DNA from 2 places in the Micromonospora sp. LOL_021 genome. Region 2 is predicted to be linked to the other one. Evidence: predicted binding sites of a transcription regulator. Region 2 holds the regulator's gene; the other holds the start of a gene.

Region 1 (7,230 bases), on a different contig from region 2:
TGCAGAGCTCCTCGGCGGTGACGTAGCCGTCGTTGACCACGTCGGCGACGTTCTCCTTGTAGATGGCCTGCGGGGTGAGCAGCACCGACGGCACCTCCCGGTTGGTCTCCGGGTCGGTGACGGTCTGCGCGACCTCCTTGCGCTCACCGTTGGCCAGCGCGACCGCCAGGTCGGCGGCGGCCTGCGCCTCGGCCTTGATCGCCTTGTAGACGGTCATGCACTGGTCGCCGGCGAGGATGTTCTGCAGGCCCTGCGGGGTGGCGTCCTGCCCGGTGACCGGGACCTTGCCGTTGAGCTGGTTGCGCTTGAGCACCGAGATGGCGGCGTTGCCGAGGCCGTCGTTGGCGGCCAGTACACCGTCGATCTCGCCGCCGGTCTGGGTCAGCATCTGCTCGAACAGCGTCGCGGCCTGGGTGTTGTCCCAGTCCGGCACCCACTGGTCCGGGCCCTTGACGTATTCGCCGGACTCGTACAGCGGGTCGAGCACGCCGTCGTAGCCGGCCTTGAACAGGGTGGCGTTGTTGTCGGTCTGCGAGCCGTTGAGGGTGGCGATGGTCGGCTCCTCCACCCCGGCGTCGGTCAGGCACTTGACCAGACCCTCACCCTGCAGTTGGCCGACGGCCTCGTTGTCGAAGCTGACGTAGTACTCGGCGGAGCCGCCCAGGGTGAGCCGGTCGTAGTCGATGGTGGCGACGCCCTGCTGCTTGGCCTTGTCCAGCACGGCCTTGCCGGTGCCGGAGTCCAGGTTGACGATCATCAGGACGGTGGCCCCGTCGGTGATCATCTGGTCGGCGAGAGTCTGGAACTGGGCCTTGTCGCCCTGGGCGTTCTGGATGGTGGCCTGCACGCCAGCGGCGTCGAACGCCTCTTCCAGGAAGCGCCGGTCGGCGGTCTCCCAGCGGTCGGAGGAGGCGCTGTCCGGCAGGATCACGCCGATCTTCGGGGTCGGCGTGTCGCCGCTGCCGGTGTCGGTGCCGGTGTCGCTGCCACAGGCGGTGAGGCCGCCGGCGAGCAGGACACCGGCGGCGGCGGTGCTGAGGATCCCTTTGCGCATCGCTCGGGTCCTTTCGAAGGGTGATGTTTCGCGTACAAGGGGTTGTGCTGGTGCGTGTCGTGCGGTCTCGGGCGTGGGCTCGCGGGGCGCTGGTGAGCTCCGGAGGCCCGGCCGGCGACGGCAACGGCCTGGGGCTGAGCTGGGCCATCGCGGTTTTTGTTGTGTCCGGCAACGTATTAGGAGTGTGGCGCCGGGCACAAGACGGTGACGTCACCAGTTTTGTTGCTCGCGATAACAATTCAGCAACGCGGCGGACACCTGTCCGTCGCCTGACCGGATCAGTGAGCAGCGATTGGGGCGAATCGGGCGCCAGTCACCGCTGCGAGGTCACCCGGAGTGATACTCAACTGCAACCCGCGGCGGCCGGCCGAGACGTACATTTCGGCGTACCGCTGCGCCGAGGCGTCCAGCGCCGTCGGCAGACGTTTACGCTGCCCGATCGGGCTGATGCCGCCCCGGACGTACCCGGTGGTCCGTTCGGCGAGCACCCGCTCGGCGAGCACCGCGCGCTTACCACCGAGCGCCACCGCCAGAGCCTTCAGGTCCAGCTCCCCGGTGACCGGCACGACGCCGACGGCGAGTGCCCCGTCGACCTGGGCCACCAGCGTCTTGAACACCTGCTCGGCGGCGACGCCGAGGGCGGCCGCGACCGCCGCGCCGTAGTCCGGGGTGTCCGGCGAGACCCGGTACGGGTGCAGTTGGAAGGTGATCCGCCGCTTGGTCAGCAGCGTCGTCGCCGGAGTCGCGGTACCTGTCATGCCGCGCGACGTTACCGGCCCCGCGCGTTCATCGGGCTGGCGCGCTCACCGGCCCGGCGCCGGCACCGGGTGGGCGAGCAGCGCCGTCGGGGCGCCGGCCACCCGGGTCAGTACCAGACTCGCCGCCACGCCGGTCCCGACGGCGGTACGCAGCCGCAGGTCGCGGCGCAACTGGGCGGGGTCGAGCGGGGATCCGCGTTTGAGGATCTCCAGCCGCGTGACACCGCGTTCGCGCAGCAGCGCCCGCAGCCGCTTCAGCGAGAACGGCAGCACGTCGGTGATCTCCAGACATCGGCCGTACGGCGTGTCGGTCGGCGTGTCGGCGTAGACGTAGGCGATCGACTCGTCGGCGAGGGTGCCGTCGACGGTCGCGGCGAACGCGGCGACCAGGTGCGAGCGGACCACCGCCCCGTCCGGGTCGTACAGGTAGCGCCGGACCGGGCCGACGGTGACCGGCTCGCCGCCGTCGCCGGTCAGCTCCGTGGCCGGCTGGCCGGTACGCAGCAGGGTGGCCCGGCGCGGGGTGCCGGCCAGCGGGCCGCACCAGAACGCCGCCTCGACCACCTCCCGGTCGACGCTGACCCACTCGGCCTCGGCCCCCGGCGGGATCAGCGCGTGGTCGATGCCCGGTGCCACCTTCAGCACGGCCCGTGGCACCCGGGCGACCAGGGACCGGACGAAGTCCCAGGACGGGGAGTAGCTGTCCGGGTCGAAGGTGCGCCGACCGCCGCCGGACCGGCGGGCCGGGTCGCAGAAGACCGCGTCGTAACCGGAGACATCGACTCCGGTGGCGTCGGCGCAGACCACGTCGACGAGGTTGGCCAGCCCGGTCGCCTCGGCGTTGGCGGCGGCGATCGCGGCGGTGCCCGGGTCGGCCTCCACCGCGTACACCCGGATGCCGGCCCGGGCGGCGGCGAGGGTGTCCGCGCCGAGACCGCAACCCAGGTCGGCGAGGTGGCGTACCCCGGCGGCGCGCAGCCGGGCGGCGCGCCGGTCGGCGACCACCGACCGGGTGGCCTGCTCCAGGCCGGCGCGGGTGAAGAACATCCGGTCGGCGGCCGGGCCGAACTTGCCGGTCGCGCGGGCGCGCAGCGCGGCCTGGGTGAGCGCTGCGGTCGCCAGCGGTGCCGGCACCCCGGCGGTACGTAGCGCGGTCGCCGCCGCGAGTGGATCCGCCCCGCCCGGCGCGGCCAGCACCTCGGCCGCGGCGACCAGGGCGGCCGCGCCTTCCGGGGCACGCAGGGTGGCCAGTTCGTCCGGGTGCACCGCGACATTGTCCATGCTCGGCCATCGGGCTAGCACTCCGCACAGGCGACTGCTAATCTGCGGTTAGCACTCTCGGGTCGAGGGTGCCAGCCCGCCGGCTCCCGCCGGTGAGCGAAACGCCAGGCGGTCCGGCACCCGCGACGACGGATCCGCCCGGTGGACATGAGGCAGATTGACGCCGGTTACCCACGTGGCCGGCACCAAAACCAGATACCCCAGGAGGGTATGCCCGTGACTACCGCGACCAAGGTTGCGATCAAGCCGCTCGAGGACCGGATCCTGGTCCAGGCGAACGAGGCTGAGACCACCACGGCGTCGGGCATCGTGATCCCCGACACCGCCAAGGAGAAGCCGCAGGAGGGCACCGTCCTCGCTGTCGGCCCCGGCCGCGTCGACGACAAGGGCAACCGGATCCCGGTTGACGTCAACGTCGGCGACACGGTCATCTACTCGAAGTACGGCGGCACCGAGGTCAAGTACGCCGGCGAGGAGTACCTGGTGCTCTCCGCCCGCGACGTCCTCGCGGTCATCGAGAAGTGACCTACTGCCAGTGCTGAACGCCCCGAAGCCCCACCCGGGGCTTCGGGGCGTCGCCCGTTGGCCGGTGCCCGGCAGCCGCCGGTCGGCCGACGGCTAGTGCCTGTGAAGGGAATGTCATGGCGAAGATCCTGAGTTTCTCGGACGACGCCCGGCACCTCTTGGAGCACGGCGTCAACACGCTCGCGGACACGGTCAAGGTCACCCTCGGCCCGCGCGGGCGCAACGTCGTGCTGGACAAGAAGTTCGGCGCTCCGACGATCACCAACGATGGCGTGACCATCGCCAAGGAGATCGAGCTCACCAACCCGTACGAGAACCTCGGTGCGCAGCTGGTCAAGGAGGTGGCGACGAAGACCAACGACGTCGCCGGCGACGGGACCACCACCGCCACCGTGCTCGCCCAGGCGATGGTTCGTGAAGGTCTGCGCAACGTCGCCGCCGGGGCCAACCCGGCCGGCCTCAAGCGCGGCATCGACGCGGCCGCGCAGAAGGTCTCCGAATCGCTGCTGGCCAAGGCGGCGGAGGTGGCCGACAAGGGCTCGATCGCGCAGGTCGCGACGATCTCGGCCCAGGACGCCACGATCGGCGAGCTGATCGCCGAGGCGATGGAGCGGGTCGGCCGCGACGGTGTGATCACCGTCGAGGAAGGCTCCACGCTGGCCACCGAGCTGGACGTCACCGAGGGCCTGCAGTTCGACAAGGGCTTCATCTCCCCGCACTTCGTCACCGACGCCGAAGCGCAGGAGGCGGTCCTCGAGGACGCGTACATCCTGATCACCACCCAGAAGATCTCCTCGATCGAGGAGCTGCTGCCGCTGCTGGAGAAGATCGTCCAGGACAGCAAGCCGCTGCTGATCGTCGCCGAGGACGTCGACGGGCAGGCGCTGTCCACCCTGGTGGTCAACGCCGTGCGCAAGACCGTGAAGATCTGCGCGGTCAAGGCTCCGGGCTTCGGTGACCGGCGCAAGGCGATGCTGCAGGACATGGCGATCCTGACCGGCGCCGAGCTGATCGCCCCGGAGCTGGGCTACAAGCTCGACGCGGTCGGGCTGGAGTCGCTGGGCCGGGCCCGGCGGATCGTGGTCGACAAGGACACCACCACGGTGGTCGACGGTGCCGGCAACGACTCCGAGGTCGCCGACCGGGTCACCCAGATCCGCAAGGAGATCGACGCGTCCGACTCGGACTGGGACCGGGAGAAGCTCGCCGAGCGGCTGGCCAAGCTCTCCGGTGGCATCGCGGTGATCAAGGCCGGGGCCGCCACCGAGGTGGAGATGAAGGAGCGCAAGCACCGCATCGAGGACGCCATCGCCGCGACCAAGGCCGCGGTCGAGGAGGGCACCATCCCCGGTGGCGGCGCGGCGCTGAGCCAGGTCGCCGCCGTGCTCGACGATGACCTCGGCTTCGACGCCGACGAGAAGGTCGGCGTGTCGGTGGTCCGCAAGGCGCTGCACGAGCCGCTGCGGTGGATCGCCCAGAACGCCGGCTACGACGGGTACGTGGTGGTCGGCAAGGTGCTCGAAGGCGACTGGGGCCACGGGCTCAACGCCGCCACCGGGGAGTACGTCGATCTCGCCCGGGCCGGCATCATCGACCCGGTGAAGGTGACCCGCAACGCGGTCAGCAACGCCGCGTCGATCGCCGGGCTGCTGCTCACCACCGAGAGCCTGGTGGTGGAGAAGCCGGAGAAGGCCGAGCCGGCCGCCGGCGGTCACGGTCACGACCACGGGCACGGCCACCAGCACGGTCCCGGTTTCTGACCGGAAGCTTTACCTACTCGAAGCTCCACCTGTTTCACCTGCGCCACCTGGATCCGCGTGATCAGTACGGCCGAGGGTGCACTCCGCCCGAGGTTTCTGATCACGCGGATTCTGCGTATCGTCGGCGGTACCTTAGCGCCGTCGACCCGTACGGTGCCGGACAGATGGGCTGGACGCGATGAGGGCGGAGCCGACGGTGCCGGACGCGACAGGGCCGGAGCCGACCGGGCCAGCTGGGCGGACCGAACCGCCGGGCCGCCTGCCCGGGCCGCTCGCGGCGCTCGCCGGCGTGGCCGCGGCCGCGCTCGCCCTGGGCCTGGCCGAGCTGGTCGCCGTCGCCACCGGTGCCCGCTCGGCACCGCTGGTCGCGGTCGGCGGGGTGGTCGTCGACACCGTCCCGGAGCCGCTGAAACAGTTCGCCATCGACGTGTTCGGCGTACACGACAAGACCGCGCTGCTGATCGGCACCGGCGTACTGCTCGCCGGGTTCGCGGCCGTGATCGGGGTGTTGGCCGCCCGCCGGCTCGCCGTCGGCTTCGCCGGCGTCGCGATCTTCGGCGTGGTCGGCGCGGCGGCCGCGCTCACCCGGCCCGGTGTCGGGCCGGCCGCCGCACTACCGGCGGTGATCGGCGCGTCCGCCGCCGCGCTGCTGCTCTGGGCGCTGCTCGCCGGCCCGCTGCGGCCGTCCGCCGCCGCGTTGCCTGTCGCCGCGTTGCCTGCCGATGCCGAACCGGTACCGATTCGGCCCGGTGCCGGCACCGCCGACCGGCGACGTTTCCTGTCCAGCGTCGGCGTGTCGGTCGGCGCCGCCCTGGTCACCGGTGCCGGCGGTCGCTGGTTGGCGCAACGCCGGGGGGTGGCCACCGCCCGGTCCGCCGTGACACTGCCCGCCCCGGTCGACGCCGCGCCGCCGCTGCCGTCCGGCGTGGACCCGGCGGCACCGGGGCTGAGCCGGTACGTCACCACCAACCGTGACTTCTACCGGATCGACACCGCGCTGGTCGTGCCCCAGGTCGACCCGGACGAATGGCAGCTACGGATCCACGGCCGGGTGACCAATCCGATCACCCTGAGCTACGCCGACCTGCTCGGGATGGAGCTGGTGGAGCGGTACGTCACGCTGGCCTGCGTCTCGAACGAGGTGGGCGGGAACCTCATCGGCAACGCCCGCTGGCTCGGCGTACCGGTGCGGGACCTGCTGGTCGAGGCGGGCCCGCTGCCCGGAGCCGACCAGGTCGTCGGCCGGTCCGTCGACGGCTGGACCTGCGGCACCCCGACCGAGGCGCTGCTGGACGGGCGGGACGCGCTGCTCGCGGTCGGGATGAACGGACAACCACTGCCGGTCGAGCACGGTTTCCCGGTCCGCATGGTGGTGCCCGGCCTCTACGGGTACGTCTCCGCCTGCAAGTGGGTCACCGAGCTGGAGTTGACCAGCTTCGCCGACTTCGACGCGTACTGGGTGCCGCGCGGTTGGGCGGCGCAGGGCCCGATCAAGACCCAGTCCCGGATCGACACCCCCCGGGTCCGCACCGAGTTGTCGGCCGGCACCGTACCGGTGGCCGGGGTGGCGTGGGCCCCGCACCGGGGCATCAGCGGCGTCGAGGTACGGGTGGACGACGGCCCCTGGCAGTCGGCCGAGCTGGCCCCGGCGGTCTCGGCGGACACCTGGGTGCAGTGGGTCTGGCAGTGGCCGGCGACCTCGGGTGAGCACCTGCTGCAGGTCCGGGCCACCGACGGGACCGGCGCCACCCAGCCCGAACTGCGCCAACCTGTCGCCCCGGACGGGGCGACCGGCTGGCACTCGGTCCGCGTGACGGTCCAGTAGGGACCCCGGCGGCCCCGGGCCGAGGTC
Region 2 (7,230 bases):
CACACCGGTGATGGTGATCTCGTTGCCGCGTACGTGGACGTCGCTGGCGAGGGACTGCTCGACCAGCCGCAGGATCTCGTCGCCTGCGCCGAGCAGGTTGACCATGATCTGCGGGTCCGGGACGGTGATCCTGGTCTGCACCCGGGCCTGCCCGGGAGGTGGAGTGCCGGTCATGGGTCGGCCTGACGGCCTTTCGCACCTGCTTCCATTTCAGCGCCCCGACCCGGTCGGCCGTGGCGGGCGGACTTGCTGCCATCGTATCCGCTCAACGCCCGGCACAGCGGCTCCATTTCCGCCGGTTGTCAACGGGACAGCAGCGGACCGAGCGGCGCTCCACCGAGCACATGGGCGTGCACGTGGAACACCTCCTGACCGGCGTACCGGCCGGTGTTGAAGATCAACCGGAACCCGTCGGCGGCCAGCCCTTCGGCCTGCGCCACCGCGGCCGCCGTGGTCAACAGCTCGCCCGCGACGGCGGGGTCGGCCGAGGCGAGCGCGGCGACGTCGGGGTGGTGCTGCTTCGGTATCACCAGCACGTGGGTGGGTGCCTGCGGGTGGAGGTCCCGGAACGCGACCGTGTTGGCCCCGTCGTACAGCAGGGTGGTCGGCAGTTCCCCGGCGGCGATCCGGCAGAAGACACAGTTGTCGCTCACCCGACGGATGGTAGCGGTGACCGGGGTCCGGCCGGTCCACCGCCGCGCCACCAGCGCCTCAACCACGGCGTTACCAGCGCCCCAGCCGACCGGAGAGCAGGGCGAGTGCCGCGACACCGGCGGTCGACGTCCGCAGCACCGCCGGGCCGAGCCGCACCGGCCGGGCCCCGGCGTCGACGAAGGTGGCCAGCTCGGCGTCGTCGATCCCGCCTTCCGGCCCCACCACCAGCAGCACCGACCCGGTGGTCGGCAGGTCGGCGACGGCCAACCGCTGCTGCGCCGACTCGTGCAGGACGAAGCTGGCGGCCGATGCCGCGCACCGGGCGGCGACCGCGTCGGTCGGCTCGGCCGGCTGCTGGTCGGAGCCGCCGATCGTCGGTAGCCACGGTCGGCGGGCCTGTTTGGTGGCTTCCCGCGCGGTGCCGACCCATCGTTGCCGGGCACGGGCACCACGGTCGTCGCGCCAGCGGGTCACCGAGCGGGCGGCCGCCCACGGGACGATCTCGTCGACCCCGACCTCGGTCATCGCCTGCACCGCCAGCTCGCCCCGGTCGCCCTTGGCGAGGCCCTGCGCCACCACCAGCCGGGGGTCGGTGGCGCTGACGTACCCGGTGTCGAGGACCCGCAGGTCGAGCTGGTGCCGGCCGACGGCCTCGACCACCGCGTCGGCGACGCCGCCGCACCCGTCGGCGAGCCGTAACCGCTCGCCCGGACGAAGGCGGACCACCGTAGCGGCGTGGTGGCCCTCCGGCCCGTCGAGGGTGTGGGTCGGCCCGGTCGGCAGGCACTCGACGAGAAACAGTGGGGCGCTCACGTCGGATCGGTTCTCCGCTGCTGCTCGCTGGCCGGGGCGGGCGGCGGGTCAGCCGTGGCCGTTGAACGCGTCGCGCATCCGGGAGAAGAACCCGCCCTGCTTGGTCAGCTCGGCGACCTCCTCGCCCCGGGCCTTGGCGAACTCCCGCAGCGTCCGCTCCTGCTCGGCGTCGAGCTTGGTCGGGGTACGCACGTCGAGGTGCACGTAGAGGTCACCGCGGCCGGTGCCGCGCAGATGTGGCACGCCGCGCCCGCGCAGCCGCAGGGTGGCACCCGGCTGGGTGCCCGGCTTGACGTCCACCGGCTCGTCGCTGTCCAGGGTCCGGATGGTCAGCCGGGTGCCGAGCGCCGCGGCGGTCATCGGCACGGTGACCCGGCAGTGCAGGTCGTCGCCCTTGCGGGAGTAGACGTCGTGCGGCCGCTCGTGGATCTCGACGTACAGGTCACCGGCGGTGCCCCCGCCCGGCCCGACCTCGCCCTGCTGGGCCAGCCGGATCCGCATCCCGTCCTCCACCCCGGCGGGGATCTTGACGGTCAGCGAACGCCGGGTCCGCACCCGGCCGTCGCCGGAACAGGTGGTGCAGGGGTGCGGAATGACGGTGCCGTAGCCCTGGCAGGCGACGCAGGGCCGGGACGAGACCACCTGGCCGAGGAAGGTCCGTTGCACCGACTGGACCTCGCCGCGCCCGCCGCACGCCTCGCAGGTCGCCAGGTGGGTGCCGGACGCGGTGCCCGCGCCGGAGCATGTGGTGCAGATCACCGCGGTGTCGACGGTGATCGGCGCCTCGACGCCGAACGCGGTGTCGGTCAGATCGAGCTCCAGCCGCAGGATCGCGTCGGCGCCGGGGCGGGTCCGCGACCGGGGCCCACGGGAGCCGGCCGCCGCCCCGAAGAAGGCGTCCATGATGTCCTGGAAGCCGACGAAGGGCCCGGCCCCGCCGGGGCCGCCGCCGGGCGCGCCGCCGGGCGCCAACGGATCGCCACCGAGATCGACGATCTGCCGCTTCTGGTCGTCGGAGAGCACCTCGTACGCGGCGTTGATGTCCTTGAACTTGTCAGCCGCCACCGGATCCGGATTGATGTCCGGATGGTACTGCCGGGCCAACTTGCGGTAGGCCCGCTTGATGTCGTCAGCGGAGGCGTCCCGGCTCACGCCGAGAATCCCGTAGTAGTCCTTGGCCACTGCGTCTGGTGTCCTCATGTGTCAGTCTCGCATGTGCAGTTCGCCGGGTCGTTTTTTTAACCTGCCCGCCGGTCAGTTCTGCGCCAGCAGATCGCCGACGTAGCGTGCCACGGCGCGAACCGTGGCGATGGTGCCGGGGTAGTCCATCCGGGTGGGCCCCAGCACGCCGAGGCCACCGACGATGACGGTGCCCGGACCGTAACCGGTGCTGACCACGGATGCGGCCCGCAGGTTGTCGATCTCGTTCTCGTCGCCGATGCGGACCCGCAGGGTGCTCGGCTCCACCTCACCGATCAGCTTGAGCAGGACGACCTCCTCCTCCAGTGCCTCCAGTATCGGGCGCAGGGAGCCCTGGAAGTCGAGTAGTCCCCCTCTGGTCAGATTAGCGGTCCCGGCCAGCGCGATGCGTTCCTCGTGCCGCTCGACCAGCGTCTCCAGCAGGACCGTCGAAAGCGTGGTCATCGCCGGTCGCAGGTCCGATGGCGCCTCGTCCACCAACGCCTGGACCAACGGCGGGGTGTCGGAGAGCCGACAGCCGTCGAGCTTCTCGTTGGCCAGCCGACGCAGGTCGGTCACGTCGTCGGCGCTGATCGGGGCCGGCAGCTCCACCAGGCGCTGCTCGACCCGGCCGGTGTCGACGATCAGGACCAGCATCAGCCGGGTGGTGGAAATCGGCACCAGTTCCAGGTGCCGTACCGACGACCGGGACAGGCTCGGGTACTGCACCACCGCGACCTGGCGGGTGAGCTGGGCGAGCAACCGGACGGTGCGGTGCACGACGTCGTCGAGGTCGACGGCGCCGGCGAGGAAGCGTTCGATCGCCCGGCGCTCCGCGGGGCTGAGTGGCTTCACCCGGGACAACCGGTCGACGAACAACCGGTAGCCACGGTCGGTCGGGACCCGCCCGGCGCTGGTGTGCGGCTGCCGGATGTAGCCCTCCTCCTCCAGCACCGCCATGTCATTCCGGACGGTCGCCGGTGACACCCCGAGCTGGTGCCGCTCGACCAGCGACTTGCTACCGACCGGCTCCTGGGTGGCGACGTAGTCCTCGACGATCGCCCGGAGCACGTCGAGTTTGCGGTCGTCGAGACCCATCTGCACCTCCTCCGCTGGCACCGGTCGGACCGGTCCGAGGCTACGGCCCCGGCCGTCGCGGCGGCCGGTGGGTGGCCGGACCGACGCCGGACGCCCTGCTGGCACTCGCCGGTTGTGAGTGCCAGCATACGTCGATCGGGCCGGACCGGCGATGATCAGTTCACCGGGCGGGGGCGCACCGGGCGATATGTCACCAAGCGCACGCACCCGGGTCGGATCGGTCGGCCGGCAGGGCTCCGCCAGCCGGGCGGCGGGCCCCAGAAGCCGGCCGGCCAACCCCGCGCAAGCCGACCGACCAGCGGAGACGGCCTGCCCGGACGGGAAAATCGCCGGCGGGGCTAACTGGCGCGGCTTGATCCGTCCCCCTACCGTGTCGGGCATGACTGAACCACCTCGCCCACCAGGGGAGAACGGTCCCGGCGGCATGCCGCAGGACCCCAACTCCCCGCCGCCACCTCCAGCGTCCTACTCGATGCCGGGCGAGGCCTCCTCTCCCGGATACCCCCCGCCGCCGGGCGGCGCGAGCCCGCCTCCCGGCGGATATCCCCCGCCCGGCGGTTTCCCGCCCGGCGGTCCGGCGTACGGAGGCCAACCCCCGTCCGGCTACGCCACCAACGACGACAAGACCTGGGCGCTGATCGCCCACTTCGGTGGCGCCCTGGGCGCGTTCATCAGCTTCGGACCGCTCGGCTTCGTCGGCCCGCTGATCGCCTACCTGGTCAAAGGTCAGCAGTCACCGGCCGTACGGGCGCACGCGCTGGCCGCGCTCAACTTCCAGATCCTCTGGTCGGCCATCGCCTTCGTGCTGCTCTTCGTCAGCTGGTGCCTGCTGTTCATCCCCAGCCTGGTGGTGTTCGCGATCCAGATCATCTTCGGGATCATCGCGGGCGTGAAGGCCAACGAGGGGACGCTGTACAAGTACCCGATGTCCGCCAATTTCATCAAGTGACACCGCTCGCCCCCGGATCCGTACCGGCTCCGGGGGCGTCACCGGTGGCGACGGTTGAACGGCGGCGGACTTCACGGCAGCAGGTCCCGGACGACCGCGTCGGCCAGCAGCCGGCCGCGCAGGGTCAGCACCGCCTGCCCGGCGGCGAGCGCGCCGGGGTCGAGCAGCCCGTCGTCGCCGGCCCGTCGGGCCGCGAGCCGGCCGGCCGGGGCCAGTCGCGCCAGCGGCAGCCCACTGGCCAGACGCAGCGCCAGCATCACCTCTTCGACCTGCTGCTCGGCGCCGGTGAGCAGTTCCCGGCCGTGGCCGGGCGATCGTCCGGCGGCCAGCCGCTCGGCGTACGACCGGGGATGCCGCACGTTCCACCAGCGGACCCCGCCGACGTGGCTGTGCGCCCCCGGCCCGAGCCCCCACCAGTCGCCGCCGGTCCAGTACAACAGGTTGTGCCGGCACCGGCCGGCGTCCGACCGGGCCCAGTTCGACACCTCGTACCAGTCGAATCCGGCGCCGCTCAGCGCCGATTCGGCGGCGAGGTAGCGGTCGGCGGCGACGTCGTCGTCGGGATACGGCAGTTCGCCGCGCCGCATCCGGGCCGCCAACCGGGTGCCGTCCTCGACGATCAGCGCGTACGCGCTGACGTGGTCCACCCCGGCCGCCACCACCGCCGCCAGCGACTCGTCGAAGTCCGCCGCGCTCTCCCCCGGCGTACCGTAGATCAGATCGAGATTGACGTGCTCGAACCCGGCCTCCCGGGCCTCCCGGGCGGCGGTGACCGCGCGGCCCGGCGCGTGCCGGCGGTCCAGCACGGCGAGCACCGCCGCTGCGGTCGACTGCATGCCGAGCGACACCCTGGTGTAGCCGGCGGCCCGCAGCGCCCGCAGCGACGCCGGGGTCACCGACTCCGGATTGGCCTCGGTGGTGACCTCCGCGTCGACGGCCAGCCCCCAGGTGGCGTCGATCGCGTCGAGCAGCCGGGCCAACGCGTCGGCGGGCAGCAGGCTCGGCGTGCCGCCGCCGACGAAGACCGTGTCCACCTGCCCTGGCGGGCGGTCGGCCAGGACCTTCGCGGCCAGTTCCAGCTCGGCCAGCACGGCGTCCAGGTACTCGCCGACCGGCGCGCTGCCACCGAGTTCGGCCGGCGTGTACGTGTTGAAGTCGCAGTAGCCGCAGCGGGTGGCGCAGAACGGCACGTGCAGATAGACCCCGAAGCCGCGCTGGCCGCTACGGGCGAGCGCGGACGACGGCAGCGCCCCGTCGGCGGGCACCGGCGTACCGGCGGGTGGTGCTCCTGGCATGCGACTAGTGTGCCGGCATGGATGAGCCCCGACCCACCAGGTCCGCGCAGCCACTGATCCGTACGGCCACCGCCGCCGGGATCACCACCTTGACCCTGGACAGCCCGGGCAACCGCAACGCGCTGTCCACCCCGCTGATGACCGAACTGCTCGCCGGCCTGGCCGAGGCGGTCGCCGACCCGCAGGTCCGGGTGGTGGTGCTGAGCCACACCGGGCCGGTCTTCAGCTCCGGCGCCGACCTGAAGGAGACCGCCGAGGCGTACGCGACCCGGCAGGTGCCGGTCGGGATGCTCGGCGACGTACTGGCGGCGCTCTGGGAGTGCCCCAAGCCGGTGGTGGCCCGGGTCGCCGGCCCGGCCCGGGCCGGCGGCCTGGGGTTGATCGCCGCGGCCGACATCGCGATCTGCGACGCGGCGGCCACCTTCGCCTTCACCGAGGTACGGCTCGGAGTGGTCCCGGCGGTGATCTCCGCCACCGTGCTGCGCCGGCTGCAGCCGCGGGCAGCGGCGCAGCTGTACCTCACCGGTGAGCTGTTCGACGGTGCCCGGGCGGCGCAGATCGGTCTGGTCAGCGCCGCCGTACCGGCTGGGGAACTGGACGCCGCGGTGGCGGCGAGCTGCACCGCGCTGGTCCGGGGCGCCCCGGGCGCCCTGGCCGGCACCAAGCAGCTGCTCCGGCGCACCCCGGCGGCGGACATCCGGACCGAGACAGCCGAGCTGCGCGAGCTCTCCACCGGATACTTCCTCTCCGACGAGGGCCGCGAGGGCGTACGGGCGTTCCGCGACAAACGCGACCCGAGCTGGCTGCCGGGCGGTGACCACGGATAGTGGCCCCGAAACGGGGTATCTCCGGCGTACGGGGTCGAGGCGTACGGTGTAAGGGCCGGGTACGGCAAGCGCGCGGGACGCTCTCCCGCTGGACGACACAACCGTCCCTGGTGTACCAAAGGTCCCAGCAACACGCGTGGGGGTGACGGTGCGGGCTAGGACGGTGCTGGTGCTGGTCGCCGTGCTGGCGGCGATCGCCCTGTTGGGCGGAGTCGGCCTGGGCCGGTGGATCGGCGATATCGCGTTGCCCGGGGGCTGGCGGGGCTGCACCGTCGAGCTGCCCGAGTCCATGCCGGGGGCCGGCGACGGCCAACTGCGTCGGGTGTCGCTCGATCCGGAGCAGATGGCGAACGCCGCCACGATCGCGGCGATCGGGGTGCAGCGTGGGCTGCCGCCCCGTGCCGTGGTGGTGGCG

The links. Region 2 encodes HrcA, which represses chaperone genes, less so after heat shock. Its sites were predicted from a motif close to GGTTNGCACNCTCNNNNNGAGNGTGCNAACC; they were not measured.
Region 1: groES (co-chaperone GroES) is a predicted target of HrcA. The motif match lies at 3,140-3,170, and genes of this name have one in related genera.

The regions. Positions count from the first base shown of each region.
Region 1 covers NZ_JBHMIN010000002.1:6,809-14,038, reverse strand. Annotated here, with positions in the region: gene ACFHWT_RS02165 (sugar ABC transporter substrate-binding protein) at 1-1,054, opposite strand, end outside; gene ybaK (Cys-tRNA(Pro) deacylase) at 1,333-1,812, opposite strand; gene ACFHWT_RS02155 (THUMP-like domain-containing protein) at 1,858-3,093, opposite strand; gene groES (co-chaperone GroES) at 3,304-3,618, shown strand; gene groL (chaperonin GroEL) at 3,735-5,378, shown strand; gene ACFHWT_RS02140 (molybdopterin-dependent oxidoreductase) at 5,638-7,203, shown strand.
Region 2 covers NZ_JBHMIN010000001.1:45,830-53,059, reverse strand. Annotated here, with positions in the region: gene ACFHWT_RS00240 (PhoH family protein) at 1-174, opposite strand, end outside; gene ACFHWT_RS00235 (histidine triad nucleotide-binding protein) at 303-653, opposite strand; gene ACFHWT_RS00230 (16S rRNA (uracil(1498)-N(3))-methyltransferase) at 724-1,467, opposite strand; gene dnaJ (molecular chaperone DnaJ) at 1,516-2,649, opposite strand; gene hrcA (heat-inducible transcriptional repressor HrcA) at 2,722-3,744, opposite strand; gene ACFHWT_RS00215 (DUF4870 domain-containing protein) at 4,124-4,693, shown strand; gene hemW (radical SAM family heme chaperone HemW) at 4,765-5,988, opposite strand; gene ACFHWT_RS00205 (enoyl-CoA hydratase-related protein) at 6,006-6,815, shown strand; gene ACFHWT_RS00200 (hypothetical protein) at 6,958-7,230, shown strand, end outside.